Regions from separate parts of the Pseudogracilibacillus sp. SO30301A genome, predicted to be linked through region 3. Evidence: riboswitches for the same ligand, from Rfam matches in the RefSeq annotation. Region 3 holds a riboswitch; each other region holds the start of a gene.

Region 1 (5,723 bases), on a different contig from region 3:
ATTGGATTAGTTGATATTTATCTGTAATAATTTATAATTCTCTTAACTTATATTCTTTACAAAAAGAACAGTAATCACGGAATCTGCTATTTAATTAATTGTTTGTTAAAATGTAAATCAGAAAAAGGTTTCAAAAAGGAGAATTATAATAATGGCAAACATTCATATACCCGTTTCAGTTTTAGATCTTGGACCTCTTCGAAAAGGCGAAAGTATAAAACAAGCGATTGATTCCATGGTTAATTTGGCGCAAGCGACTGAGGAAATGGGGTATACACGTTATTGGATTTCTGAACACCATAATACCGCTTCTTTAATAAGTTCAGCTACGTCTATATTGATTAAACATATATTAGAACATACTGAAAAAATTAGAGTTGGAGCTGGTGGGATAATGTTACCTAATCACGCTCCTTTAGTTGTAGCAGAACAATTTGGAACGATGGCAAACATTTATCCTAATCGTTTAGATTTGGGCTTAGGGCGAGCTCCAGGTACAGATATGTTAACTGCAAGTGCACTTAGAAGATCTCATAATGAGGATTCTGTATATTCTTTTCCAAAAGATATCCAGGAGCTCTTGCAATACTTCGGGTCAGCGAAAGATCAAGGACATGTAAAAGCAAATGTAGCTATTAATACAAATGTACCACTTTATATATTAGGTTCTTCTCCAAACTCAGCATATTTAGCAGCTGAACTAGGATTACCATATTTATTTGCTTCCCACTTCGCGCCAAGATATATGGAAGAAGCAATTTCCATATATCGTAAAGAATTCAAACCATCTCATTATTTAGATTCTCCGCATATGACGGCATGTCTTAATGTAATTGCTGCAGAAAGTGATAAAGAAGCAAAAAGGGAGTTAACAACATTACAGCAATTTTTCCTAAATGTTGTCCGAGGAGACCAGGAACCATTAGTACCGCCTGTTGATAATATGGATGAACTTTGGAGTCCACAAGAAAAGGCAGCAGTTTCATCGATGATTAGTGTGACTTTCTCTGGAGACAAGGATTCTACTCGTAAACAATTGACGAATTTTCAGGAAAAATACAATGTTGATGAAATCATGGCTGTCACGTATATCTACGATCAAGAAAAACAAAAACGTTCTTACGAAATATTTAAAGACGTTGCTGAGGGGAAATAATCCTTTTAACTGAATACTTCTCTACCAGCTGTTTTGCATATGGAGTTGCGTCCACAAGAAAATTCGCTGTATTTGCGGTTCGCTTTTGCTCTTTAAAACATGAATAACCTTGGCAATTCCAACTAAATGAAATTGCCAAGATTAAATAATGCAGTATTTGGAACATAGACAAACTAATTAGCATTAAATATAGTGTAGTATCCTTTTATAAGATACCCAGCTGTGCAAAAAGAGCAACAAGAATTTGGAGCATAACTTGTAAGGAAATTGCTACGTCTGTGTCAGTAGTAGTAACATCAATTTCGCGACAGTTCTCAATGACAAGTTTTTGCCTGTTTGCTTGCCTGATTTGAGACATTTCTAGAAGTTCTTGTGTGACTTTTTCTGCACGGCTGCTATCTGCTATTGTAATATTGATAACGACAGCGATGGCAACCTGTAATGCTGCCTGTAAAGAAGCGGCAACTTTCGTATCTGTGGTTTCTACAGTGATCTCGCAAGAATCTCTAATAATGATAGTTTCATTGGAAGATTGGTCGATTTCTGAATACTGGTCTGCGTCATTGATATCATTATTCGAATCGTTTTTACATGCTCTTCCTACTGGGTGCTCTGAATCCCTATCTAGTGCCACCCACCGATTACTGTACTTATAATCATAGTCGTAATCGTAATCATACATATTTTATCCCTCCTATATATTCATTAAATGCACCGAAGCAGTTATTTGAGTGCGCTAATTTACCAATCAATTCAACCATTTAATCAACTGCTCACTCTTCCGCTTGTTTATTTCTATTCAAGAAAAGTTCCCTAAGAGGACTTTCAACTTTCTTTTTCACTTCATCTTCAGTGACTGTCTTTGTAGCATTCTTTTCGTATAAGAATTCTTCTACTTGTTCTTTAAGTTTTGCAACTGATTGCTTTAGTGATTCACGTTGCTCATCTGTAATGTTAGATTTTGCTTCTTCTAAATCAATGTTATTTTTAGAGAATATATTGCTAATAAAAATTTCTACCATTTGGTTGGATAGGTTATATAGCTCCTTTTTATTATCATTATCTTTCACCAACCATTCACCTCCTTTTTGCCACTACTATAATTTATTCGCAGTAAAAGGAAATGAAAGGGCGGACAACTTAAAATAAGGAAATAAGAGTGAGATCTGATTAATTTATCAGTAAAAATGAATCCGTCTTGCTCCACCAATCTTTGATAGCTTTTCTAGTGTTGGAAAAGAAACTTTATATAACCCGTTTTCTCTTTCCACCTTAAAGTTTTAATTATTGAAGCTACACCACATACAACAAAACGTTTTCGCTTTCTGTTTTTTCTTTTTCGATTTTACTGTCCGAATCGTTTGATTGACAATAGGTGAAGGAAATGGCTCATCCGAATAGCGTTTAAGTACTTTCGAAGTAGCTGTTTGGAGTTCATCAAAACCTAAAAGCCAATTCGAAAAAGCGGTATTTATCGCTGTCATCTTACGGTACATTGCCATTTTCTCTTTGTCAGTTTTTGAAGCTCTAGCTTAACTGTGTTCGTTTGCAAGTTGCTCAACTCCTGCTATAACATAAAGAGGAACGTTTGTACCGTTTTTAACATTAATTTCATGCATATCTCAAGAAAAAATAATTTCAAATACGAAGTGGTACAAACCTTCGTTTTTTATACCACTCCATATTGGCCCTCACTTTCATCCCACGTCTAAAGACAATGGGCTTTCCCGTTCGGAAAATCTGTAAGTACGGTACCATTTCTTGTAGTACTTCTTCGGGAAGTGCCTTTTTAATCATTGGAAAAATAATTCGTGCTTCTTTTCGCACATGTGCTTTAAGAATAAAGCTTAATTCTTGCATCGTATGAATCTCGATCTCTGTAGATGAACTTATCTTATTGATTTTATCCACAATTTTCCAATAGTATTTCAATTATTTTTGGTTGCTCAATCGAGGCGTTTAAAATTTTTCAATAAAAAATAGATAACCATTAATTAAATAGGTTATCTATTTTTTACATATAGTTTAATTTTTAAGTAGCATTCTCGGTTGTTTGTTAAATAAGTAATAGATAATAATAATGCAAATAATCATCGCTGGAATCATGTACGAACAGTTATAAATAAAGGAGTATAGCCAAGCCGGTTGTCCTTCAGGTACTGAGTCGGCAAAGAATATAAATCCTGCAAAGAAATGGGCAAGAAAACGTAATGAACCGCCGACAAGAATCCCTGCAATTATAAACTTAAATAACTCTTTTTTATTCTGTTGTTTTACAGCCTGTTGAACAGATTTTGCAAAAATCCCCGCAAAGCCTAGTACAGTAAATGCAAGTCCATATTCAATTAATCCTTGCCAAAAATTAAGAATATACGCATCTCCTACTGCAATCTGCAATATACCCCATAAGAACCCTGAAAGGATTCCGCCTTTTATACCCCAACGAAAAGCCAGTATGAACACAGGAATCATTGCTAATGAAATAGAACCACCAGCTGGCCAAAGTTTAAACTTTAAAAAAGGAATAATATCTAATAGCAATGCTAAAGCTGTTAGAATGGCAACTTCAATAAAAAATAAAGTACGGTTCGAGCTCATTAATTTAACACTCCCCCAAATTTTTAATGCAAAAAAGCAATTCTACGGGGAGCTTGATGGGTATCCGTTTAGATTGACTAATTTTTCCCATAAAAAAACTACATCCCTACGCTAGTATTAACTAACAGGTTCGAAGGGTAAGAACAAATTGTTCACTCTCAGCCGAATGGCTCCCCCTGTAGACATTATAATTTCTGCTTTTTCATTATCATATCTTATTTTAGCTCATTTCAAGTTTTGATTCAAACTTACTGGGAAAATATTCAATAGTGACACTGTATAACAATCAACAAGTTAATTAATCTGTGATAAGATGTGAACAAATAAAAAGATGGAATAATAATCATCAAAAGCAAAGGGATGGAATATAAATGGGAAAAAGGATAAATATGACCGGCGACGAACGTAGAAAATATATTATTGATTTGCTTAAGCAAAACGATAAACCACTAACTGGAAAGATGCTTGCGGAAAAAACAGGTGTAAGCAGGCAAGTAATCGTAACAGATATTGCTTTACTTAGAACAAGTGAAGAACCGATCATTGCGACTAGTCGAGGATATTTGTATTATCAACAGAAAACTCAGAATGACACATTTCGCAAAGTGATTGTTTGTAAACATACACCTGAGGAAACGAAGAAAGAGCTTGAACTTATGGTAGACTGCGGTGTTACCGTCGTAGATGTGATTGTAGAACATCCTTTTTATGGCGAATTGATCGGCTCTCTTATGGTGAAAAGTAGATATGAAGTAGAACAGTTTGTTCAGAGCTTTTCACAAAATAATGCTGCTCCACTATTAATTTTAACCGGGGGTATTCATTTACATACAATAGAATCAGATTCACAAGAAAAAATTGATGCTGCTTGTAACGCTTTAAAAAAAGCAGGCATTTTAGTAACTGACAATATTTAAGACACGTTATACCAGAGGTGGTTTGGTGAAAAGATTTGTAGTTTCTATTATCGCGATAATCGTTTGCTTGATTGTATTTTTAACTGTGGCTCAAGATCCAATGATTACATTAGAAGCGGATGTTGGAAAAAGTTCACATAACCTGGTCCCAACAAATCCGCAGCGAGAAAATATAACTACAACGATGAAACAATTAGAGGGAGAAACTGAAGCTAGTATGGATAAAAATGAAGTTGATGACATATCCAAAATAATTAAAAAAATGACTTTGGATGAAAAAATCGGTCAGCTTATTATTGGTGGAATTACCGGTACAATTTTGACTAATCAATCAAAGAAATTGATTCATACGTATAAATTAGGCGGTTTTATTTTATTTTCAGCTAACTTAGAAGAACCGAATCAGTCATTAAACTTATCAAATGATTTAAAAATTGAAAATAAACAGAACAACATACCGCTATTGCTTAGTGTGGATCAAGAAGGTGGCACCGTTACGAGATTACCAAATTTATACGATTTGCAAACAAACGAAGAAATTGGTCTGAAAAACGATAAGGAATTTGCTCGAAAAACAGGTGAAGTATTGGGAAGGCAAGTAAAAGCTTTTGGTTTTCAAGTAAATTTTGCCCCAGTAATAGATGTGAATAACAATCCAAATAATCCTGTAATTGGAGATCGCTCATTTGGAAGTAATCCTCAACTGGTGGGAGAACTCGGGGTTGAAGTGATGCAAGGAATGCAAGCAGAACAAGTAATTCCTGTTATCAAACATTTTCCAGGTCTTGGGGATACGCATATTGATTCCCATGAAGAATTGCCTGTAATAGATAAAAATATGGATGAATTAGAAGCTATTGAATTAGTCCCTTTTAAGACTGCGATTGATGCAGGCGCTGACGTAGTGATGACGGCGCATATTAAGCTACCTCAAATAGGAGACGATCCAGCTACACTTTCATATGAAATAATTACTGGTATTCTTAGGGAAGAACTTCATTTTGATGGCGTCATCATGACGGATGATTTAACAATGGGTGCTATCTCTAATA
Region 2 (8,420 bases), on a different contig from region 3:
GTGGGATCGCGAGGTTAATACAAATATGGCTGCGATTAAACAAGCACAAACGTTACTACGTGAAGTGATAGAGGATGCATCCGTTTCACCTATTATTCGAGAAAACGCGGAGAATAAATATCAATTACTCGAAGAATCTAAAAAATACTATCTCTGGTTAAAAAGCCTTGTAAAGAGTATTCGTACAGGAGAAATATACGAGTTTTTACCTAAAGATCCACCTCAAAGCAACTAAATTTCTATGGGAGGAATCTATGAAACATAAACTGAATAAGTCTGTATTGGTGATAGCAAGTATTGTTATATTGGGATTATTAGCTGCATGTGGGAGTGAGGATAGTACTAATAATAACGAAGAGGTAAACTCAAAAACTATCGAAATGGGACAAATTAGTTGGGCAGAAAATATCGCCGTAACAAATATGTGGAAAGTCATTTTGGAAGAAGAAGGGTATAAAGTGAATTTTAATCTTCTTGATATGGGGACAACGATGGCAGCACTTGCAAATAATGAACTTGATGTTAGTTTAGAAGTATGGTTACCTGTTCAAGATGCTAGTTATTTGGAACAATATAATGAACAAGTCAATTTTTCGGAAGAAACATGGTACGATAATGCAAAGGTTGGTCTCGTTGTTCCGGAATATATGGATGAAATAAATAGTATTGAAGACTTAAACAAACATCATGATTTATTTGAAGGTGCCATTGTTGGATTTGATCCAGGCGCTGGAACAATGGAAGTTACTGAAGATGTTATTACAGAATATGAACTAAACTATGAACTGCTTCCAAGTTCCGAACCGGCAATGGTGACAGAAATAAAAGAAGCGATAGAAGCAGAAGAACCTATCGTTTCTCCACTTTGGAATCCACATCGTATTTTTTCTGAAGTCGATTTAAAATATTTAGAAGACCCTAAAGAAGTATACGGCGGGGTAGAAAAAATTCACCATGCAACTCGTCAAGGCTTTGAAGAGGATTTTTCAGAAGTTGATCGTTGGTTAAAAAATTGGAAAATGGATGACGAACAAATTGGTACATTAATGAGCTATGTAGCAGACGCAGAAGAACCTATTGAAGGGGCTAAAAAATGGGTCGAAGAAAACGAAGCCGTTATAAATGAATGGGTGAACAAATGAAATTCCTAAAGGTAGTTGGGATACATCTCGACTACCTTTTATCGTCTAATTAGTTCTTTTATTTCAAAAACAATATCCTCCACTTGCGGAACAGCAGCACTTTCTAAAGTTTTATTATTAGGAATAGGAACCGGATGTCCTCCTAATCGTTTAATCGGTGCCTTTAAATTATCGAATGCTTTTTCTGCAACGATACTAGCAATTTCCGCTCCATATCCACTTCTTTTTACCGCTTCATGAACAACAAGTAAACGACCAGTTTTAGTAACGGAGTCTAATATTGATTGTTCATCTAAAGGCACTAAAGTCCGAGGATCAATAATTTCAACTGATACTTGCTCTTTTTCTAAAATTTGCGCCGCTTCCAAAGATCGTTCAACCATGATTCCGGTAGCTACAATTGTAATGTCACTGCCTTCCCTTTTTATAGCTGCTTTTCCAAGGGGAATCGTATACGGTATAATCGGAACCTCCGCTTTCTTCTTATACAGTAATTTATGTTCATAAAAAATGACAGGATTAGGATCCTCTATTGCCGAGATAAGTAACCCTTTCGCATCATATGCCGAAGATGGCTGGATCACTTTAAGCCCGGGTATATGGGTCAGCCATGCTTCTAAGCTTTGGGAATGTTGAGCTGCAGCGCCCGTTCCAGAACCGCTGGGAGTACGGACAACAAGTGGAACACTTCCCCTTCCACCATACATATACCGAATTTTTGCAGCTTGGTTGACAATTTGGTCTAGTGCTAATGTCAAAAAGTCTGAAAACTGAATGTCCACGACTGGTCGCATTCCGGTTAATGCTGCCCCAACTGCAACGCCTGTAATACCGAGTTCACTAATTGGTGTATCTCGAACGCGCTCCTCACCAAACTCCGCTAATAGACCTTTTGTAACACCAAAAGCTCCCCCATACTGACCAATGTCCTCACCTAGTAATAACACTTTTTTATCTTGTCTCATTTTCTGTGCTAATGCTTCCCTGACCGCTTCCAAATAGGTTAACTCACGCATCCAATCATCCCCTTAAGCATGAGCTCATACTTCTCATGCATAAACATCTGTAAAAAGCTCTTCCATACTTGGTTCTTTACTTTCCAAAGCAAAATTAGTTGCATTCTCTACATCTTTTTGAATCTCTTGTTTAATTCTGAACATGTCCTTTTCTACTATTTCACCAGTTTGTATAAGGAATCGTTCCAATCGCATAATTGGATCTTTTTTTCTCCACTCCTCCACTTCTTCAGCTGAACGATAAAGTTGTTTATCGCTTTTTGAATGCCCACTAAATCGATAGGTTTTCGCTTCAATAAGTGTCGGTCCTTCCCTATTTCTTGCCCGTTGCACTGCTTTCTCAGCTTCCTCTAGGACATCTAAAAGATTATTGCCATCGATTGTTACTCCAGGAAAACCATATGCTTCAGCTCGTATCGATAAATCATTAATATTCGTCATTTTCGTAATCGGACTAGACATCCCGTATTCATTATTTTCACAAACAAAAACAACCGGCAGCTTCCAGATAGATGCAAGATTTAAAGCTTCATGAAAACTTCCCTCGTTTGTCGCGCCATCTCCAAAAAAACAAACGGTTACTTCATCCTTTCCCTCTAACTGTGCTGTTAGTGCAGAGCCAACAGCAATCGGAATGCTGCCACCGACAATTCCGTTAGAGCCCAAATTACCAGCCTCCACATCGGAAATATGCATCGATCCGCCTTTCCCCTTACAGTAGCCAGTTTCTTTTCCGAATATTTCTGCCATCATTTTATTTATATCTGCACCCATGGCAATGGAATGTCCATGGCCTCGATGGGTACTTGTAATTTTATCGCCTTCTAGTAACATAGCACAGACCCCAACGGCTGTAGCTTCTTGCCCTATACAAAGGTGTGTTGTACCATGAAACAGTCCTTTTTTCATATTCCGTTCCACTTCTTTTTCAAAATAACGAATGCGAATCATTTGTTTATATAATTCAATAAAATTCCGAGCGCCTGCGTTGGATTGCACAATTTCACATCCCTTAGTTAACTCAAATAACGATGATACAATGTCTTTGCTTTTTCAACATCATTCGTTCCGTGAACTAGTGCTCTGCCGTCTTCAAAAACAACCATTCTTTCATCACCGATTGTAAAGGATAAAAGAAAGGCATTCGCTTCCACTTTTCCGCCTGTTTTTTCCAACTGTTGAGCCAGTTGCTTCAAATTACGTTGCTGCACGTTTGGCGGTCTAACTTGTACGGATGACCGACCACATAAAACAGCAGTTTTTGTCTGCTCATCAAATTGTAAAAATGGATATGTTGCTTTCTCACCACAAGAAGCACAATCTACCTTCTTCATTGATGAAACATTCATTTGAACAATTTGATTTGTCCAAACATCAAAAGAGATTAGTTTTTTTCTTAAAGCATCATAATTATCGGTCAATATTTTTAACGCTTCCGTCGTTTGGTGCACAACAACTTGACTGGCAGCTGGGTGGATAATACCAGCAGTATCACAAGTCGGTCCGCCAACCGGCACTGTTTCCATTAGACAATGAAGACATGGTGTTTCTTTAGGAACAATCGTAAAACTCATCCCATAACTTCCTACACAAGAGCCATAAATCCACGGTATTTGATGTTTTTGTGAAATATCATTCATCATCATCCGAATATCAAAATTATCGGTTGCATCTAAAATTAAATCTACGCCTTCTACAAGTTCTTCCAATTCAACCGGCGTTACATCGATAATTCTTGCTTCAATTTCAACCTCTGAATTAATCGCCTGCAACCTCTCTTTTGCAGCCACTGCTTTTGGTGTACGATTTTTTGCATCTTCCTCTATATACAATTGTTGTCTTTGTAAATTACTCCATTCGATATAATCACGATCAACAATGGTTAGTTTTCCAATTCCCGCTCTTGTTAGCATTTCAGAACTCTGGGTACCAAGTGTTCCAATTCCTATTATTAATACATGCTTTTTTGCTAACTTTTGCTGTCCCCCTTCCCCAATAGAAGGAAACAAAATTTGTCTAGAGTAACGATCCATCATTATAAACTAATCCCTTCTAAAGGGCTGCTTGCTGTCGCCGTTCTTTTCATCGGTATTCTACCAGCTTCATAGCCAAGCTTCCCTGCTTCGATTGCTAATTTCATCGCTTTTGCCATTTTAACCGGATCTTTTGCTCCGGAAACGGCTGTATTTAACAGCACTGCATCCGCCCCTAACTCCATTGCAAAAATAGCATCTTTCGGAGAACCAATTCCAGCATCTACAATAACGGGAATAGTAGCTTGTTCTGTAATGAAACTCAAATTTAATGGATTAATAATCCCTTGCCCAGAACCAATTGGTGAGGCACCCGGCATCACAGCATGAACTCCTAATTCTTCCAACCTTCTAGCAAGTACAACATCATCTGATGTATAGGTTAAAACGGTAAACCCTTCATTTAATAGCTGTTCTGACGCCTTCAATGTTTCTACTGGGTCTGGCAGCAATGTTTTATCACAGCCGATAATTTCAACCTTTACCATATGACAAATTCCCGAAGCTTGTGCTAATTTAGCAATTCTAACTGCTTCTTCCGCAGTTTTTGCTCCGGCAGTATTTGGTAAAAATTTGTACTTATCTAAATCTATCTTTTCTAAAAAATTGGGTTGACTAGGCTCAAAAATATTCATCCTTCTTACTGCAAATGTTAACACTTCTGTCTCCGAAGCAATGACTGCTTCTTTTTGAATATCAAAATCTGAAAATTTGCCTGTTCCTAGAAATAATCTTGATGTAAACTCGTAATCTCCTATTTTTAACATCGTTTTCCCTCCATTTATTTTTTATCTACATTTGAAAAAATCAACCTCCACCAACAAACTGAACAAATTCAATTTTATCTCCATCATTTATTTGAGTAGTTTCATGTTCTCCATTTTGTAAAATAACATTATTATGCTCGACAATAATGACAGGAGTCCTAAAATCAAAATGATTAATTAGTTGTGAAATCGTTTTGATCGTTCTAGGTATTTCTACTACGGAACCATTGATATGTAATTTCATTTATTTCACCTCTTTTCGTCTAATTTCTCTCGATATTTCAAGGTAGCAATCGTACAATCTTCTGCAAGCAATATCCCTGACAAAACTGCAATGCCACTTGCTCCTTCCTGTAAAACAGTAGAAAGATTAATTGGTGTAATCCCTCCTATGGCAATGACGGGAACCTTTACGCTACTAGTGATCTTGCTCAAATTTTTTAGGCCTCGTGGAGGTAATCCTATTTTTGAATTTGTCTTAAAAATATGACCATAAATTAAATAGTTCGCTCCTTGTTCTTCCTTCTCCAACGCTTCCTCTACACTATGTACAGAACAACCTATTTGTAATGAAGGAAAGTACTTTTTAACATCACATACATCTAGGCTATGAGAGGTTAGCTGTACGCCACCTACACGCCCTGTCACAGCAATATCAACCCGATCATTAATAATGATTTTTTTAGGGTCTACTCCAACTGCAATAAGTTTTCTTATAACAGCAATGTGATCCTTAGCAGTCCAATTCCTCTCACGTATATGAATAAAGTCTATCTTTGCATGAATTGCTTTAACCTTTTTTATAAATTCATCCGTTGATTGTTTTCCAGTTGAAATTATATGTAAGCCTTTCATTTGACCTCCTTTAATTCTTACCTAACTTATAATCAAAAAACCACTTTTCTGAATATATACAGGAAAGTGGTTTGCTAATAGCAAGTCTCGAATAGCAATACATCACTTCCCTTCGCTAGTTTTAACTAGATCAGGTTATAAGAATCCCGAAGTCACACTTCGATCTCAGCTTGTTTACAAGCACTCCTAGTAATAAAATATCTATGAGTCACTTCAAACCATTGATATAACAACGTTTAAAGATGACTGTTTTTATTATTCAGCACCAAATGATACGCTTTCACTAAAGGAACGGACTGTTTTTCGTTAGATTTTTTTCAACGAGTGGGCATAAACTCGGGTAAATCATTTCAAGTGTATTACCTAATCCGTCGGCAATATCAGTAGTCGGTATAAGTTGATCTATCAAGATTGTCGCATGTGTATGTCTCAAACCATGTGAACTTATTTCTTGGTATTAATATTATCTATTATATAAGTAATTGTAAAGCTAATTTAAAAATTTTTCAATATAGGTTGGATATATTTTAAGATGTGCCAAGTATTACCACATCTTTTATTCAATTACTTGTTGTTAGTTCATTATCGTTATTTGTCTATCTTTCCATAACAAAAACGGTGCAACAAACAAACTTGACTGTGTTAATAGAAGAAATCAATCTGATCATTCAGTAGCAATGATTGGAGATGGAATGAATGATGCACCGGCTCTGGCAAATGCAACAGTTGCTATTGCAATGAGCGGTGCCGGGACAGACACCTCTTTTGAAACAGCAGACATTACTCTCATGAATGATGACTTAACAAAACTCCATATACGATCTCACAAGCAGAAAGGCTTTACATATAATACATTTCGCTTCAGATTGGCACATTATTTCCGAAAACGGCACATCTTCCTTTAGATTGGCACATTATTTCCGAAAACCGGCACATTTCGCTTCAGATTGGCACATTATTTCTGAAAACGGCACATCTTCCTTCAGATTGGCACATTATTTCCGAAAACGGCACATCTTCCTTCAGATCGGCACATTATTTCCGAAAACCGGCACATCTTCCTTTAGATTGGCACATTATTTCTGAAAACGGCACATTTCGCTTCAGATCGGCACATTATTTCCGAAACCGGCACATTTCGCTTCAGATTGGCACTAAACAAAATATTTCTTTTGCTCTAGGTCTTATATTAATCACCCTTCTACTTGTCATACCTGGCTGGTTAACTATCTGGATTGCTATCATCGCTCATGTAGGCGCTATTTTGCTTGTTGTACTAAATGCGATGAGGTCGATGAACAATATGGATAACGAAAAGAACAAAGTTGGAAGTGTCCTGCAGGGTTAAGAACAGTACTTCCGTGTGTCAGAGTTAGACGAAGAATCATCAATAAGAAAGTTATTTGTGAACATTAAAAATGAGCAGGCATTATATTTTGTGTGCCTGCTCATTTTTTATTTCTCTTAAATAATTGTATATTGTATATCGTGAAACCTTCATTTTTTCAGCAATTATCGGAATGCTTTTATGGATTGAAAAAGCCCCTTTATCTTGTAAAAATCGAATCATTTCTACCCGTTCTCTTTTTCTCATAAATGGAATTGGTTTTCCAATATGATTTACCGCTTTTTTATAAAACTCATCTAACTTTTGCTCCAAGTTCTCATCTTTTTCACTTGCTGCAATTTCAATATTGTCACCTACGCGAGTAAAATCATTTACTAAGTTTTGAATCATGAGAACATTTGTGTAATCAAAATTCACCCCAAGTGCAAAATGATAATCTTCCCCTTTAGCATGAAATGTAGAGCACTTTAATAAATGATTATTTTTAGAAATCCCGTTTAAATTAACTAGATCTACACCTTTATACAGCTCATCAATATCTCTTGTTCCTAATAAATCGAGCTTATTCCCTACTTCACGGTCTGTAACATGACTGTTCGTTATATATAGGATAGAAGATTCACTATTTTCCAAGTCATGTATAACGACCTCACAGTTACTCCCAAACATTACAGAAATCCCATCAGCGATTCTTTTTAAAAAGTCTAGCATCTCTTCTCTTCCCATGAATTTTCCCCCACATAACATTCAATTAAACGAAAATATTTAATCTAAATAAAAAATTCAGTCTATTTAATTATAGCATTATTATACATAATATTCTATAATAATACAACGCTATATAGGAAAATAGTCTATTAAAAAATTAAAACTTGGATGAATGTATCTCCAAGTTTTAGACTAAATAACAATTTATTAATTTTTCATTTTTGGATCAAGGGCGTCTCTTAATCCATCACCAATTAAGTTAAACCCTAAAACAACTAACATAATTGATACCCCCGGAGCAATTAATGTCCATGGAGCCAGTTGGATAAAATCCCTGGAATCAGCTAACATTTTCCCCCATTCTGGTGTCGGAGGTTGAGCACCTAGCCCCAAGAACCCAAGTGCTGCCGCTTCTAATATTGCTGTCCCAAAGCCTAGTGTTGTTTGAACAATAATTGGGGCTAAACTATTTGGCAAAATATGATGGAAAATGATGCGGCCATTTTTCAGTCCTTGCGCTTTAGCCGCTAACACAAATTCTTCCTCACGTA
Region 3 (8,420 bases):
TTCATGACTTAGAAGCTGCTGCTCGAACAGTTTCTTCTATTATTGAAAATCGGATTATTCCAGTTACATTAGAATTTTTGGATCAGCCTACCTTAAAAGTAGTTGAAGACTTTGCTAAAATTGGACTACCAACTGAGGCAAAAGCGATTTTATTAATTGAACAAGATGGTACTCCCGAAGTTGTCGCAAGAGATATCGAAAAGATTTCAACACTTTGCCGAGAAAATGGTGCCTTTAATGTTTCCATTGCAAAAACTGAGGTTGAAGCAGAAAGTTTAATGACTGCAAGACGAGCCGCTCTGTCTGCATTATCACGTCTCATGCCAACGACAATTTTAGAGGATGCGACAGTTCCAAGATCAGAAATTGCAAATATGGTAAAAGCAATTGAGGAAATCGCTACTAAGTATGATGTAACCATTTGTACTTTCGGCCATGCTGGAGATGGTAACTTACACCCTACTTGCTTAACTGATGCCCGCAACAAAGAAGAGATTGCTAGAGTCGAAAAAGCGTTTGAAGAAATATTTCAACGAGCAGTCGAATTAGGAGGTACAATTACAGGAGAACACGGTGTTGGTGCCATGAAACTACCATATTTACACTTAAAAATTGGAGAATCGGGTATCGATGTGATGAGAAACATTAAAAAAGCTATCGATCCTAACTATATTATGAATCCCGGTAAAATGTTTACAAAGGAAGCGGAGGTGAAGCCAAATTGAAACAACAAGAAAAAGACCGAATTCAACAGGCATTTAAAGAAAGAATGGATTATGATGAATTAATGAACTGTACAAGATGTGGGTTTTGTCTTCCAAGTTGTCCGACATATATCGAAACAGGACAGGATGAAGTCCATTCTCCCCGTGGTCGAATTGCCATTATGAAAGGTGTCGTTGATGGTATCATTGAACCATCTGAGGAAGTAAAACGCTCCATTGATATGTGTCTCGGTTGCAGGGCTTGTGAACCAGTTTGTCCTTCTGGTGTTCAGTTTGGTCACCTTTTAGAACAAGCAAGAGATGCGATCTATCAAACTAATAAACAATCTGTCACGACTAAACTTACTAGAAGGATTGCTTTTAATCATCTTTTTCCTAAGCAAAAACAAATGATTCGTTTAACTAGTTTTGTCGGTCTTTATCAAAGATCAGGTCTAAAGCGGGCTGCTCAAAAAACAGGTATATTAAAAATCTTGCCAGAAAATATGCGGGCAATGGAGAATGTTTTACCAGAAGTACCTAAAAAGAAAGAAATGAAAGAAAGACCTACTCATTTACCAGCACTAAAGAAGCAGAAAAAGCGGGTAGCGTTTTTTTCCGGTTGTTTAATGGATACGGTATTTATGAGCACAAATGATGCAACGACTAAATTGTTACAATACGCAGGCTGTGACATTGTTATCCCAAAGTCACAAGGTTGCTGCGGGGCGTTACATGGTCATAGCGGTGAAATTAATGCAGCCAAAGAAATGGCAAAGAAAAACATTACAGCTTTTGAGGAGGAACAAGTCGATTATATCATTACAAATGCAGGCGGATGTGGAGCATTTCTAAATGATTGTGAATATTTATTTAAAAATGAACCTGAATGGCAAGAACGGGCTGTAAAATTTTCAAAGAAAATCAAAGATATATCCAGCATTTTAATTGAACTTGAGTTTGATAAATTGGATCTTCAGTTAGAGGAGCAAGTTGTTACCTATCAAGACTCCTGTCATTTGAAAAATGGACAGAAAACGTTTATGGAACCAAGGCAACTATTAAAATCGATAGAAGGTGTTAATTATATTGAAATGAAAGATGCTGGGCGTTGCTGCGGCTCTGCAGGTATTTATAATATTGTAGAGTCAGAGATGTCCATGCAAATACTAGACTATAAAATGGAACAAGCTAAAAAGACAAATGCAAAAACGATTGTTACGGCAAACCCTGGATGCTTACTACAAATGAAGTTAGGCATTGAGCGTGAAGGTTTAACCGGGAAAGTAGATGCCGTACATATTGTAGATCTATTGCTTAAAGCGTATGAGCAAAAGAAGTTTTAAATAAAATACTTGTTTCACTAAATATGTGGGAGGACTCCGCGAAGCTCTTCTCCCCCAACTTTCTGCCGAAAACGTAGGTGCGGGAGAACACTGCGAAGCTCTTCTCCCTACTTTCTACCGACATCGAAGGCGAGGGAAAATACCATGAACTCTTCTTCCAATTTTTATCAATATCTAAGTGCGAGGAAGAGTTTTTCTTTTTCCATGTTAAAATTCAGATGTTCATCGCCGATAAGCTAACAGTCGGTTCCAACACAGTAAATGTATTATTAACTGTATTCAAGTTGGCTCTCGCTCCGATTGGTATTGCTGCTTTATAGTAACCATGTCCAGTAGTAACATTAGTCATTAATGGTTTGCCTAAAGGAGCAATCACTCCATTGATAAGATCAGCATAAGATGTATTATATGCATTCGGACAATTCGTGCACTCCCCCATTACAATACCAACACAATCATCAAATTTTCCTGCTAATTTTAACATGTTTAAGTATCTGTAAATCGTATTCGTCGGTTCATGGGTATCCTCTAGAAATAGTATTTTTCCTTCTGTATCAATTTCATATGGGGTTCCAAGCGAACTGATCAGTGATGTTAAATTTCCACCCACAATTGTTCCAGTTACATTGCCAGGAATAACACTCGTTTGTGGTATACCTTGGGGATTTTCTATTACTCTAGAAGGCAATACTACTGAGGTTGCTGAAAAGAACTGATTATAATTATATGCCGGTGTACTAGGTCGAAAATCAAGTAATAGTAGACTGTGAAAAGTGATTAAGTTCGACATTTGTGTAAGCGTATTTAACAGAGTCGTAATATCACTATATCCTGAGATAATTTTCGGGTTATTTCTAATTACATCATAGTCTAAAAAAGGGAGGATTCCGTCTACTCCAACTCCTCCTCTTGTTGGCAGAATCATTTTCACGGTATTATTTTCAAACATATTCATTAAATCTACTGCTCGTTCTTCCGGTGACCCAGCTAAAAAGCCTGTCGCAGCATAAACATTTTTTCCTAAAACTACGTTAAACCCAAAGTTCTCTAATGTTTGAATACCTCGATTGATTACCATTGGACCAAGTGGACTTCCTAATGTCACGATTCCAATTGTATCCCCTTGTTCTAAAATGGACGGTCTCACTGCCATTTTTGCCACCTACCACTTCTGGTTTTTATGCTACATTAGCCTATTCAAGTTGATTTAATTGCGTGACACTTGCTGATAATAGCTTACGAGACCACGATTCACTTATAATTTACTTTTACTAACCATAGATATCTAAATAGTAGATATCTCTTTAGTAACAGTGCTAACAATTATTGTCTATGCTATAATATAAGTTAGACTATATGCAAAATTCATTTAATTTTATAATTATTTATTTCTATTTGAGGAGGGAACTTTTTGAAACAAGTATATACTTCATTTGATGAAGTTGTTCGTGATGTACATGATGGGGCAACAATAATGGTTGGAGGCTTCGGACTTTGCGGAATTCCTGAAAATGCAATTCATGCATTAGTTAAAACTGGTGTAAAAGATTTAACCGTTATTTCTAATAATTGTGGGGTAGATGATTTTGGGCTCGGCTTACTATTAAAAAATCAACAAATTAAAAAAATGATCGGCTCCTATGTTGGTGAAAACAAAGAATTTGAACGCCAAGTTATAGAAGGAATCATTGAAGTCGAATTAACTCCTCAAGGAACGCTCGCTGAAAAAATTCGTGCTGGAGGTGCCGGAATTCCTGCTTTTTATACACCGGCTGGGGTTGGTACACCGATTGCTGAAGGTAAAGAAACTCGAACATTTAACGGAAAAGAGTATGTTCTTGAAGAAGCTTTAACTGCTGATTTTAGTTTTGTAAGAGCGTTAAAAGGCGACAAAATGGGGAACTTAATTTATAACAAAACAGCGAGAAACTTTAATCCAATTATTGCGGCGGCAGGAAAAGTAACAATCGCTGAAGTGGAGGAGCTTGTAGAAGTCGGTGAACTTGACCCTAACTACATTCATACCCCAAGCATTTACGTGCAACGAATTATCCAAGGTAATCAGGAAAAACGGATTGAAAGACGAACAGTTGCCACGGCAAATAATTAAGTGAGGAGTGAAAACATGGGTAAAGCGAAAGTTCGTGAAAAAATCGCCCGTCGAGCGGAGAAAGAAATTAAGGACGGATACTATGTGAATTTAGGGATCGGTATGCCGACTCTAGTTGCCAATTATATTTCGGATAATAAACATGTCGTGCTTCAGTCGGAAAACGGCCTCCTTGGAATTGGTCCTTATCCAACTGAAGAAGAAATTGATGCAGACTTAATAAACGCTGGTAAGGAAACGGTAACCATGATCGATGGAGCTGCATTATTTGATAATGCTGAAAGTTTTGCAATGATACGTGGAGGTCATATTAACCTTGCTATATTAGGTGGAATGGAAGTTTCCGAAGCTGGTGATTTAGCAAACTGGATGATTCCCGGCAAAATGATTAAAGGTATGGGTGGTGCAATGGACCTCGTTCACGGTGCCCAGCAAATCATTGTCATTATGGAGCATGTTACCCGTGACGGTGAACCGAAAATTTTAAAAGAATGTACGCTGCCACTCACAGGTAAAGGTGTCGTAAATAAAATTATTACAGATCGGGCGGTCATAGAAGTTACAGATAACGGTCTCGTCTTACTTGAAGTTGCTGATGGTTTTACAGTAGAGGATGTCGTAAATTCTACAGAAGCTGAATTAACAATTAGTGAGAGATTACTTGAGAAGGCATATTAATTTTTAATTGTCCCATTCGTTAAAAAAACGAGTGGGATTTTTTTATGTTTGCATGTGCGTCACTCGACGTTTAAACAAGCCACTAAGCATGTTTTTCAGTGACTCTGCATGTTGGAAGAGACACTTTGCATCTTTTCCAACGGCTCTGCACGCCGGAGGAGCAACTTCGCATCTTTTCCAGCGACTCTGCATGCTGGAAGAGACACATCGCATCTTTTCCAGCGACTTTGCATGCTGGAAGAGACACATCGCATCTTTTCCAGCGACTCTGCATGCTGGAAGAGACACATCGCATCTTTTCTCGCCACAAGCAAGTCACGCCAGCCACTAAGCATGTTTTCTAGCTGCCCCATTATTGTGTGAATTAAAACACAAAGTCTTTATTAATATGTGTAATATTTTACTCGGGGGAAATTTTCGCTAATTTACTAGCCAAAAAAGAGAAGGCATTCTATCATAAAATGTATGCTTACTAGGGCAAATACATTTAGAAAGAGACCTTCTCATGGAACGTATTATAACAAGAATTTATGAAATATTAAAGGAAACAAAAATTAGTCCGATATGACAATAAAAAGGATTTCTGCTATAATGACTTTAGGGTAAATAATTCCATATGCACACTACTAGGGGTGCCCAAATATGCGGGCTGAGAAGAAATACAGATTATTTCTAACTCTTGTGAACCTGATCTAGTTTATACTAGCGGAGGGAAGTAGTAAATCGTTAATGTTAAAATTTAGTTAACTACAAACCAGGTTCCGTGTTGAATCTGGTTTTTTACTGTTTTATAAGCTAACACCCCTTTCGAATTGGTTTAAGAGGAGAAGGTCACATGAATCAAACAAGATTACTAACAACGATGGCTTTATTAGTAGCTATTGGAACATTGGGATCTCAATTGATTTGGTTTCCCGCTGGTGTTGCGAGGGCTTATCCCGTCCAACATGCGGTGAACGTTTTGGCTGCTGTAATGCTAGGACCAGGGCCAGCTGTTGCAATTGCTTTTGTGATTGGACTACTTAGAAATATGCTTGGACTCGGCTCATTACTTGCATTTCCCGGTGGAATGTTTGGGGCATTTTTAGCCGGTTACCTATACAAAAAGTTTGGGAAAAAATACTTCGCCGCACTAGGTGAAGTTATCGGGACAGGAATCATTGGTGCGTTATTCTCCGTCCCATTTGCCAAAATTTTAATGGGAACATCTTTTGGTGCCTTATTTTTCATCCCCCCTTTCTTAGTGAGCAGTATTACAGGTGCAGGAATTGCTTTATTTATCGTTTCTCGCGTTAAATATGAAAATTTTATTCAATTGAAAAATGAGCATAAATTATAAAAGGAGTTGCTTAACATGAAAGAAGTAGCTTGTTCTTTAACAATTGCAGGCACTGATCCATCAGGGGGTGCAGGAATTCAAGCTGATTTAAAAACTTTTCAAGAATTACAAAGTTACGGCATGTCTATCATTACATCAGTAGTTGCACAAAATACAACCGGGGTTCAAAATATTCATCATCTTCCTTTACAGATGATTGAAGATCAGTTAGAATCTGTTTTTTCTGATATGCCAGTACATGCATTTAAAACAGGAATGATCGCAAATATTGACATGATGGAAATTATTCAAGCAAAAGTGAAAGACAAAGTTATCCCTTTTGTTATTGACCCTGTTATGGTTGCAACGAGTGGGGATGCGTTAATTAATGAGGATGCGAGAGTTTACTTACGAGATCAACTAGTGCCACTTTGTAAAGTAATTACACCTAATATACCTGAAGCAGAATTTTTAACTGGGGAAAAAATCACTTCAACTGAAGCGATGCAAGATGCTGCCAAAAAAATTGTTGATAAATATGGCGCGGGAGCTGCACTTGTAAAAGGCGGACACCTTGTCGGGGATGCGATTGACTTTTTATATGATGGAAAAGAAATGTACACATTTACAGAAAAACGCATTGATACAGTAAATACTCATGGTACAGGATGCACGTACTCCGCTGCAATCACTGCTTATTTAAGTCATGGTCTTTCATTGATTGAAGCTGTTGAAAAAAGTAAACACTATGTGACGGAAGCAATTAAACAATCGTTTGATTTAGGTAAAGGAAACGGACCAACAAATCATTTTGCAGTGAGAAAGGAAGCCATTAAACTATGAATGGAATCGAACAAGTAAGAAAAGCACAGCCGTTAATTCACCATTTAACGAACCAAGTTGTCATGAACTTTACTGCAAACGGACTGCTAGCTTTTGGCGGCTCTCCAATCATGGCAAAAGAACCGGCAGAAGCACGTGATATGGCGAGCATTGCCAACGGTGTACTCATAAACATTGGGACGATTGTAGAAAAAGAACTTGAAGCAATGATAATCGCTGGACAAACTGCAAATGAAAGAGGGATACCAGTCGTCCTTGACCCTGTTGGTGTTGCCGCTTCTAATTTCAGAAAACAAGCAATTCAAACATTGTTAGAAAACATTTCTTTTACTGCTGTTAAGGGAAATGCCGGTGAGATGGCGCATTTAGTTGAAGTCGCTTGGGAAACAAAAGGTGTAGAGTCCATTGATGATGATATGTCAAAATTAGAAGAGATAGCTCAACTAGTTGCGGAAAAATATAATACTTTAGCTGTAGTGACTGGTGAAATTGATATTATTTGTTATAACAAAAAAGTTAAAGCAAACAGAACCGGACATAAGTTTTTAACTAGAATTACAGGCGCAGGATGCCTACTTGGCTCCATTCTTACCGCTTGTTTAACAACAGAAATTGAAAAGATAGATGCAGCTTATGAAGCAGTTCATTTTTACGGTGCAGCTGCTGAAAAAGCTGCTGAAAGAAACGAGGTTAACGGAACAGGTACCTTCCTCCCTGCCTTTATCGATGAACTTGGAAAATAAGGAGCAAATAAGATGACACAGCGAAATTATTTACGAAAATACTTTATAATGGGTAGCCAGGATTGTGACCGCGATCCAGAAATTATCTTACAAGAAGCAATTAACGCTGGTATTACCGCTTTTCAATTTCGTGAAAAAGGAAAAGGGTCCCTTAACGGTGAAGCAAAAATAGATCTTGGGAAAAAATTACGTGTGCTTTGCCGTCATTATAATATTCCGTTTTTCATTAACGATGATGTGGATCTCGCAATAACACTTGACGTTGATGGGATTCATGTCGGTCAAGAGGATGAAAAAATTGCTAACTTACGGATCGAATTTCCAAATCTACTTATCGGCTTATCTGTTTCTAATGAAGAAGAATTAAAAAGAAGCCCGCTTCATTTAGTCGATTACATTGGAGCAGGTCCCATATTTGAGACAACTTCAAAAGACGATGCCAAAGCTGCCGTCGGTACTTATTGGATAAAATATTTACGGAACAAGCACCACTACCTTCCTATTGTTGGAATCGGCGGGATTAACACATCGAATGCCCACCAAGTGATTGAAGCAGGAGCAGACGGGGTTGCTGTTATTTCGGCGATTACAAAGTCAGAAGATATTTATACTACCGTAAACTCGTTATAAAATTATCCAGTCTGTTTAGCGGATTTTGAAATGGTCAATAAAATATTT
Region 4 (8,420 bases), on a different contig from region 3:
GGGCGGTACTCGGCTTAAACGGCGCTGGGAAAACAACGCTCTTAAATATGGTAAACAGCTACATCTGGCCATCAACCGGCGAGGTGTCAGTGCTTGGGCATCCATTTGGAAAAACAGATATTACAAAACTACGCCATTCGATCGGCTGGGTCAGCTCATCCCTTGGTGCCAGGCTGAACGAGCGTCATAATACAGAAGAACTCGTTGTCAGCGGAAAATTCGCAGCAGTTGGCCTTACTTTTGTGGATCCAACTGAAGAGGATTTTGAGCAGGCGAGGGCAGTAATGAAGCAGCTCAATATTGAATATACATATGGACAACCTTACGAAAAATGCTCCCACGGTGAGAAACAGAAAGTCCTCATTGCTAGGGGCTTGATCTCTAGGCCGAAGCTTCTCATCTTGGACGAACCGACAAGTGGACTGGATTTTATCTCACGAGAAGAGCTACTAACCACGGTGGAAGAACTTGCTTTGGCAAAAGACGCTCCAACGATTATTTTCGTAACCCACCATATCGAAGAAGTGCTGCCGGTTTTTTCACATACACTATTATTAAAAGATGGCACCGTTTTCGCCAAAGGAACAAGAGAGGAAGTGTTAACAGGTGAAAACATGTCGGCGCTGTACGGAAGAAATATCGAAGTTGACTGGCGTAGGGAGCGTGCTTGGTTGACGTTGGTGTAAGAAGCCCGATGCTATACCGCGTGCCTGGTCTCGATGGATCCGTTCGGTGGACGCTCCTCGTCCGTTTTTACAGCAAAACCCCGTTTGGATCCGTCCGATGCCTCCGTACCGAATCTAAAAAAGTAACGGAAGTAGTATATAGTAATAGTAGAGGTAAATGGACAATGTGCAAATAACAATCTACGTTTTAGAGGCTGTTCAAAAAGTCCGGTAAAAATGACACTGCGAATTTCGCACGAATGCCGCTGCTCGAAACTGCGCCGCCTCGAACTTCTTGCTCCTTTTTATCCTCCTTTTTGAACACGTACTTTTACGTAAAAAGTATGGTAAAATATAACTGAATATATTATGCTTAGAAAGGGATTGATGTGTTGCTGTCATCAACTATTGTTTTAGAACGAAAATCAATTTATATTGACCATGACCGTTTATTTAAGGAGTTAATTCAGACATTTTTCCAAGAGTTTATTGAAGCGTTTTTTCCTAAAGTGCATGCCTATATTGATTTTTCTTCCGTAACCTTTTTGGAACAAGAGGTCTTTACCGATATTTTAATAGGGGAAAAAAGAAAAATTGATATTCTTGCCGAGGTACAATTGAATGACGAAGAAAGATTAGTCCTCATCCATGTCGAACCACAGTCATCCTACCAAAAAGAATTTCACGAGCGAATGTTTATTTACTGCAGCCGTCTCTATGAAAAATACCGCAAACCTATTCTACCTATCGCTGTTTTTAGTTATAATAAAGAAAAAGATGTTTCCGATACTTTTATAATTGAATTTCCAACCTTTTCGGTTTTGGAATTTCATTATTTGCAACTTCATTTAATTAAAAAGAATTGGCGAGCTTTTATTCGTAAAGATAATCCTGCTGCAGCCGCACTACTAAGTAAAATGGGTTATACAGAAAAAGAACGTGTACAAGTAAAATTAGAATTTTTACGCATGGTAAGTCGAATGGAACTAGATCCCGCAAGAACAGCATTACTCTACGGTTTTTTCGAAACGTATTTAAAGCTAAACGAAGAGGAGGAAAAACAAATGCGAGAGGAGATTTCAAATCTGCCGGAAGAAGAGGCAACCCGCATCCTTGAATTGCCAAACTCCTATTTTGAAAAGGGTATGGAAAGAGGAATGGAAAGAGGAATGGAACAAGTGGCGGTCAACATGATTAAGAAGGGCTTCTCAAATGAAGAAATAGTGGACATAACTGGTTTAAGTAATGAGAAGGTGAAAGAGATAAGGAAAAAACTAGATGAGTAATAATTTGGAATTTTTAGTGTAATAGGTAAACAACAACCTCAAGCGGTAGTGAAATTTAGTAATAAAATACTCCCTTCTGTAATACATGTATACCACAATTTCTCTAAGTTTTCACTTGAACATTCATGATTTTTCAAACTATATTAACAAAACGATTTTAGACAGAGGACACAGCTAAAAATAGTTGTAGGCTAGACAAAGTTGGGTAGGTAATAACAAAACATGGTTTAAAATAAAAATAACAATTAAGAGAAAGAGAGGGTGGTAATGTGACGAACCTATACCGTAATGATTCTATTTCAGTTGAGGAGTATTTTCGAATACGGGAAACCTCTGATGCATTACTCGAATATATTGATGGATTTGTTTACATGTCGCCATCTCCATCTACAAAACATCAACGTATATCCAGGAATCTGGAGATCAAACTTGATAATTTTCTTGAAGGAAAGCCTTGTGAGTTATTTCATGCGCCATATGACATTGAATTAAAAAGTGATGCAATAAAGGATACTAAAATTGTTATTCCTGATATCAGTATTATTTGTGATAAAAGTGGTTTTACAGATGCTAGATATGTTGGAGTTCCCAACCTAATTGTTGAAATCTTAAGTCCTTCCAACCAGTCGCATGATCTCATTACAGCCAAATTACTTACAATTAATCCGAGGTTATCGGATATGGTATAATCTGGGCAAAAGGTTGTAAGGAGTGATAAAGTGTCTACTAAACTAAAAGAAAGTGCTCAACAATTTCAAAATAAATTATTGGGTTTAGGATATTCAAATCAAGTAGTTGAATTGCCAAGTAGTACAAGGACAGCAAAAGAAGCCGCTGAAGCGATCGGTTGCGATGTTGAACATATCGCGAAATCAATTATTTTTCGTTTGAAAAATACTAATCAAGCTTTACTCGTTGTTGCGAGTGGGAAAAATCGAATTAATGAGCGGCGAATTAGCGGCTATGTAGATGACAAGATTAAAAATGCGGACGCTAATTTTGTCCGTGAAAAGACAGGCTTTGTCATTGGTGGTGTACCACCGCTTGGTCATAAAGAAAAAGTGATTACACTAATTGATGAGGATCTGTTTCAGTATGAAACAATCTGGGCAGCGGCAGGCCATCCGATGGCAGTTTTCCAATTGACACCTGATGAATTAGTGACGATGACAGGAGGACGAGTAGTCTCTGTGAAATAACTTTGATAATTTTTTGACAAAACGGACAGTTTATAGTTAACTCAATTTTTTGATATTCTTTTGACAAAATGAATAATTTAGGTTAACTTAGGTATTAACTGAATAGATGAATCACTAGGGGAGCAAAATCTTGCTGAGAAAGACATGTCTTGACCCTTTGAACCTGATCTAGATTATACTAGCGTAGGGAAGTGGTGGTGGTATTATTCAATATACCTTAGTATTCTACCATTCCCCATGCATATGGAATGGTTTTTTGATTCTTCATTCAGAAAAATACATAAGGGAGAAGAAATACAATGTTATTTAGTGACCGCCTGTTTAAAGCAGTTGAACCAGTCTGGAACAGTTATTTGGAGCATCCGTTTGTGAAAGGGATTGGGGAAGGAACACTCGATAAGGAAAAGTTCATTCATTATATGAAGCAAGATTATGTGTACCTTATTGAATATTCCCGCGTATTTGCGATCGGAAGCACAAAGGCTAATGACCTAAAAACGATGACGATTTTTGCAAACCTCCTCCACGGGACAATGAATTTTGAAATGGATCTACACCGTGAATATGCAGAAAAATTTGGCATTACAAATGAAGAACTTGAAGCGACAGAACCGTCCGCGACGATGACAGCGTACACGAGCTATATGATCAGCCAGGCGCAACTTGGTGGCGTGGAGAATGCAATTGCGGCAGTACTTGCATGTGCATGGAGCTACAACTGGATCGGGAGAAAACTAGCAACATGGCCAGGAGCTCTCACCCACGAATTTTACGGGAACTGGGTTAACATGTACTCCTCCGACGGATTTACAAAAATTGCAAACGACTGTATCAATTTAATCAATACAATCGCAACAGACAAACCAAAGCATGAACTGAAAAAACTAGAAGAAATCTTCGTGAAAACGAGCTATTTTGAATATATGTTCTGGGACATGGCGGAAAATCTCTCCATGTGGCCAGTGAAAGAATTAGCAAAATCATAAGTAGTTGAAAAGACGGGGGAACCCGTCTTTTTTGATTTTAGGCAGACAATAAACATATCGAAATGATTGGCAAGATGTCGAGTCATTCTACAACATTGAACCTCTGACTTCGCTTGATATTTCTATCATATAATTTTCTCTATACAAGCTTACAGATTTGATCGCAGTTCTTCAATAGACTTTTATCCATCCACAATTTACAATAGAATTAAGTCGAATATTGTAGGTGATCACATTTGCAACCTTTTAAAAAAGTAATTGAAGCTTCCTATTTAACTGTAGATAAAGCGTGGAGCTATCGAGCAATATTACGCTATTTTTATATTCAACATGAAAGAATGCGAGAATTTCTTTTTCCTGAAGAAGTATATGAATACTTAATGAGCTTACAAGAATTTGCTGATTATACCGAAGAACAATTGCATCAAGATTTGGATCAACTCGTACGGTGGAATAACTTAATTGCCCGACAAGAAACGGGGAAAGCTCGTACGATAGAAGAATTTAAGAAAAAGAGATTTCGATACCAATGTACACCATATACTGTCGAATTTGAACGCATGCTACAAGAAATGGAAAAGGGTGGAGAAACGTTTGGTGGATCGCTTGAGAAAAAGGAGTTTGAGCGATTATATCAAGCACTCTTTGAGGTGGAAAAACTTGTTAGGAAAAATTCACCCCTTCCAAGTGCTGATGAATGTGCTCAAATTTGGAACGATGTATTTACGTATTTTCGCTCGATTACGAAAAACACTTCCGATTATATTGCTCATATTAATTCAGAAGAAGCGGAAGAGCGGATGCAAACAGAGGCATTTCTCGTATTTAAAGATCAATTCACGACTTATTTGCGAGACTTCATTATTGAATTACAACAAACAGCACTTAAAATTCAGCAACTATTAAGATCCATTGAACTAACAACATTAGAATCACTGATTGAACAAGTGATCATCCACCAACAACGAGTTCCCCGTTTTGAAGATATTCAATTAGATAAAAAAGAACTTATCGAAGCGGAACAAGAGAAATGGCAAAGTCTATCCATTTGGTTTCTAGGAAATGAACGAAGAGAAAGTGAACTCGACATGCTACAAATCCGCACAAATGAACAAATTAGACGGATCACCCGGGTTGTACAACGATTAGGAGAAAGACATAATTACTTCCGGAGCCGAAAAAAAGATTATCTCCACCTAGCGAAATGGTTTGATACTTTACCTGACGTAAAAGACGCCCATGAACTTTCAGCTGTTGTTTTTGGTGTGTTTCATACAAGGCATTTATTTAGCGATCACGTCCCGACAGATGATATTTATACAGATGTGTGGGACGAGCATCCGATGGAACACGAAACAAATCCACGGATCCGAAATTACCGGGAAAAAACACGCCCAGGTGCGATCATTAGCCAACAGAAACAAAAAGAAGAAACAAAACGAGAGCATCTTCGTCACAAACAAATCGAACAACAAACACTTGAAAAATATATGGATGGAAATGAAATTCATCTCGACCAACTACCAGTTATTGAACCTTACGTAAGAAAAATGTTATTAAGTTGGATCGGAAAAGCAATGATGCGAAAAGACCGAACATTGCAAACGGAACATGGGCACATCGTTAAAGTGATCATGTCCAATGAGGAACGAATCATCTTGCAAGCAGAAGATGGCGCTATCGAAATGCCGAAAGTAATTTTTCAGTTCCTAGAAGAGGTGAACGCGTAAATGGAAATAGCAGCATTCGATGAAAAAGCCCAAACAGCATTACGTGTTCTAATGGAAAAGTTTTGGATTTTAAGATTGCAAGATCCTGAAACGTATCAACTAATTCGTGAACGAGAAAAAATGCTCAAACGCTATGTCGATGAAAAATTTGGCTTTGATTTAATCGTTCATCAACATTTTATCAAACTCGAAAAAATTCCTGTCGAAACGAAAAGTTGGATGGGGATTCAGGAGTTTCAAGAACCACGTGATTATGCGATTTTTTGTTGTGCCTTAGCATTTACAGAAAACCGTTCTGTCGATGAACAATTTTTATTATCTGATATTTGTGAAGATATTAAAGATATGTATCCTGGAGAAATGGCGCTCGATTGGACGAATTACAACCACCGCCGGTCTCTCGTTCGAGTTATTAAACAGCTAGAAAAATTAGTGATCCTTACAACAGTGGAAGGGGAAATAGATCAGTTCGCCATGGACGAGGAACAAGAAGTACTCTATGAGACAACCATTTATGCACGTTACTTTATGCGCTCGTATCCGAAAGATTTATTTGAATATGATTCTGTTACAGAAATTTTAGACAGTGAATGGGAACGTCATGAACAAGATGCCAGAAGAAAACGCGTCTATCGAAAATTAATGATTTCTCCCGTCGTCTACCGGGAAGGAGAAGATGATCCTGATTTTGCGTATATACGTCAATATCGTAATCGACTGCGAGACGACTTAGAAGCACACACCCTCTTTCGGTTGGAAGTTTTTAAAAACGCCGCACTGCTTGTCTCAGAGGAACGAAAACAGGACTTAACCCTTTTCCCAGATCAAAAGGCGATGATGGATGTCGCTCTTCATTTTGCAAGTTATATTCGTGAACAGGAAGAAAAATTTCAAACGGACGAATTCGGGAATATTAGAATTACAAAAATTATGTTCGAACAGACAATAAAAGATGTCCACGCTATTTATGGAAAAGGTTGGAGTAAACAATATCGAGAAGGCTCCATCACAGCGACAATGAATGAATTGGTTCATGTTTTACTCGACTGGGAAATGCTTACAATAGAAGAAGCGACAGGTGCGTACAGTCTTCGCCCATTATTAGGAAGGGTATCTGGGAAATATCCGAAAAATTTTCTCATAGAGGAGGGAAACCGACATGAACAAGCACAATAAATGGAAAATAAAACGAGCAGGTTTGTTAAACTTTTGGTATTACGATGATGAAATTTTTGACTTTGCGGACGGAAAGTTATTATTAAGAGGAAGTAATGGATCAGGAAAATCAGTCACGATGCAAAGTATTTTACCGATTTTATTAGACGGGAAAAAATCTCCAGATCGCCTCGACCCATTCGGTTCCCGCGCTCGGAAAATCGAAGACTATTTACTTGGAGAAAAAGAAATTGCAGGTCGTGATGAGCGGACAGGCTATTTATTTTTGGAATATAAACGAGAAAATACGAATCAATATATAACTACTGGAATAGGTCTACAGGCAAGACGCCATAAGACGTTAAATTTTTGGGGATTTGTTATTACCGATAACCGTAGAATTGGAGAAGATTTCTTCCTATATGAATACGAACATCATGCGGGAGAAAAACAACAAATTCCATTATCCAGAATTCAACTGGAAAACCGAATCGGAACAGGTGGGCATGTCGTTCGTACACAAGGCGACTATATGAAGCTTGTCAATAAATATATTTTCGGTTTTGAAACGATCGAAGCGTATGAAGATTTGATTAAACTATTAATCCAACTCAGAAGTCCGAAATTATCTAAAGATTTTCGCCCAACGGTCATTTATGAGATTTTAGAAGCAGCGTTACCACCACTGACAGATGAAGATCTCCGTCACCTGTCTGACACGATTGAACATATGGATCAAACGAAACAACAGATCGAACAATTAGACCGGGAACAAGAAGCGTTAGATAAATTGATCAAACGTTATCATGCCTACAATGAGTATAAACTTGTTGAGGCGGCAAGTCATTATGTGGAAGCGAAAAAAAGGTTTCAAAAAGAAGAAAAATTGATTACCGAAAAAACGCAGGAAAAACATGAACTAGAGTTCGAATTGGAACAACTTACGAAACGAAAACAAGAACTAGAACAGCAGTCAGAACTATTAGAGAAAAAACAAAATCGATTACAGAAACATAAAGTTTGGAGTTTAGAAGAAGAACGAACGACTGAAATAGAACGTTTCACAGAAACGAATCGAGAATATGAGAAAAAGGATAAAGCAGTAACAGAAAAAACAAAACAAGAAGTCAAAACAAAAGAACAGATCGAGCACTTGTCAGGGAAAATTTCTGAAATCGAAAATAAAATGGCAGACCAGCTTATTGACTTAGCAGCGGATGCAGCAGAATCCTCTTTTGAACGTCACGAGCTAAATGTCCAAGATTTTGAACGATCTAAAGATGATAATTTTGATTTTACCGTTTGGAAGCAGGAAGCTGGAAATCATTATGACCAGCTAGGTGCAATTAGTGAACAACTTCGAACGTATGAACAAAAGAAAACAGAAATTGCTGAAACC

The links. Region 3 has a riboswitch for thiamine pyrophosphate ahead of thiW (energy coupling factor transporter S component ThiW). Riboswitches for the same ligand answer to the same signal wherever they lie in the genome.
Region 1: it holds a riboswitch for thiamine pyrophosphate, as region 3 does, so the genes downstream of both, thiT (energy-coupled thiamine transporter ThiT) here and thiW (energy coupling factor transporter S component ThiW) in region 3, are expected to answer to the same signal.
Region 2: it holds a riboswitch for thiamine pyrophosphate, as region 3 does, so the genes downstream of both, tenI (thiazole tautomerase TenI) here and thiW (energy coupling factor transporter S component ThiW) in region 3, are expected to answer to the same signal.
Region 4: it holds a riboswitch for thiamine pyrophosphate, as region 3 does, so the genes downstream of both, tenA (thiaminase II) here and thiW (energy coupling factor transporter S component ThiW) in region 3, are expected to answer to the same signal.

What each region holds. Positions count from the first base shown of each region.
Region 1 is NZ_JAXHDD010000100.1:285-6,007, reverse strand. Features, by position in the region: gene SPD89_RS22285 (LLM class flavin-dependent oxidoreductase) at 152-1,156, shown strand; gene SPD89_RS22280 (spore coat protein) at 1,362-1,790, opposite strand; gene SPD89_RS22275 (spore coat protein) at 1,930-2,229, opposite strand; gene SPD89_RS22270 (hypothetical protein) at 2,437-2,652, opposite strand; gene SPD89_RS22265 (hypothetical protein) at 2,795-3,016, opposite strand; gene thiT (energy-coupled thiamine transporter ThiT) at 3,182-3,754, opposite strand; TPP riboswitch at 3,841-3,941, opposite strand; gene SPD89_RS22255 (transcription repressor NadR) at 4,126-4,671, shown strand; gene nagZ (beta-N-acetylhexosaminidase) at 4,697-5,723, shown strand, end outside.
Region 2 is NZ_JAXHDD010000060.1:1,840-10,259, reverse strand. Features, by position in the region: gene cudC (choline uptake/conversion transcriptional regulator CudC) at 1-235, shown strand, start outside; gene SPD89_RS19070 (glycine betaine ABC transporter substrate-binding protein) at 255-1,142, shown strand; gene SPD89_RS19065 (alpha-ketoacid dehydrogenase subunit beta) at 1,181-2,158, opposite strand; gene SPD89_RS19060 (thiamine pyrophosphate-dependent dehydrogenase E1 component subunit alpha) at 2,192-3,109, opposite strand; gene SPD89_RS19055 (thiazole biosynthesis adenylyltransferase ThiF) at 3,175-4,194, opposite strand; gene SPD89_RS19050 (thiazole synthase) at 4,194-4,958, opposite strand; gene thiS (sulfur carrier protein ThiS) at 4,999-5,202, opposite strand; gene tenI (thiazole tautomerase TenI) at 5,208-5,813, opposite strand; TPP riboswitch at 5,904-6,011, opposite strand; gene SPD89_RS19030 (helix-turn-helix transcriptional regulator) at 7,243-7,887, opposite strand; gene SPD89_RS19025 (ABC transporter permease) at 8,077-8,420, opposite strand, start outside.
Region 3 is NZ_JAXHDD010000030.1:11,794-20,213, reverse strand. Features, by position in the region: gene glcD (glycolate oxidase subunit GlcD) at 1-725, shown strand, start outside; gene SPD89_RS14295 ((Fe-S)-binding protein) at 770-2,050, shown strand; gene SPD89_RS14290 (S66 peptidase family protein) at 2,265-3,203, opposite strand; gene SPD89_RS14285 (CoA transferase subunit A) at 3,462-4,160, shown strand; gene SPD89_RS14280 (CoA transferase subunit B) at 4,176-4,838, shown strand; TPP riboswitch at 5,457-5,569, shown strand; gene thiW (energy coupling factor transporter S component ThiW) at 5,674-6,177, shown strand; gene thiD (bifunctional hydroxymethylpyrimidine kinase/phosphomethylpyrimidine kinase) at 6,193-6,999, shown strand; gene thiM (hydroxyethylthiazole kinase) at 6,996-7,742, shown strand; gene thiE (thiamine phosphate synthase) at 7,755-8,372, shown strand; gene SPD89_RS14255 (hypothetical protein) at 8,375-8,420, opposite strand, start outside.
Region 4 is NZ_JAXHDD010000047.1:4,888-13,307, forward strand. Features, by position in the region: gene SPD89_RS17305 (ABC transporter ATP-binding protein) at 1-686, shown strand, start outside; gene SPD89_RS17310 (transposase) at 1,058-1,951, shown strand; partial or broken gene SPD89_RS17315 (Uma2 family endonuclease) at 2,221-2,592, shown strand; gene SPD89_RS17320 (YbaK/EbsC family protein) at 2,671-3,150, shown strand; TPP riboswitch at 3,257-3,357, shown strand; gene tenA (thiaminase II) at 3,450-4,136, shown strand; gene SPD89_RS17330 (TIGR02677 family protein) at 4,373-5,866, shown strand; gene SPD89_RS17335 (TIGR02678 family protein) at 5,867-7,042, shown strand; gene SPD89_RS17340 (TIGR02680 family protein) at 7,026-8,420, shown strand, end outside.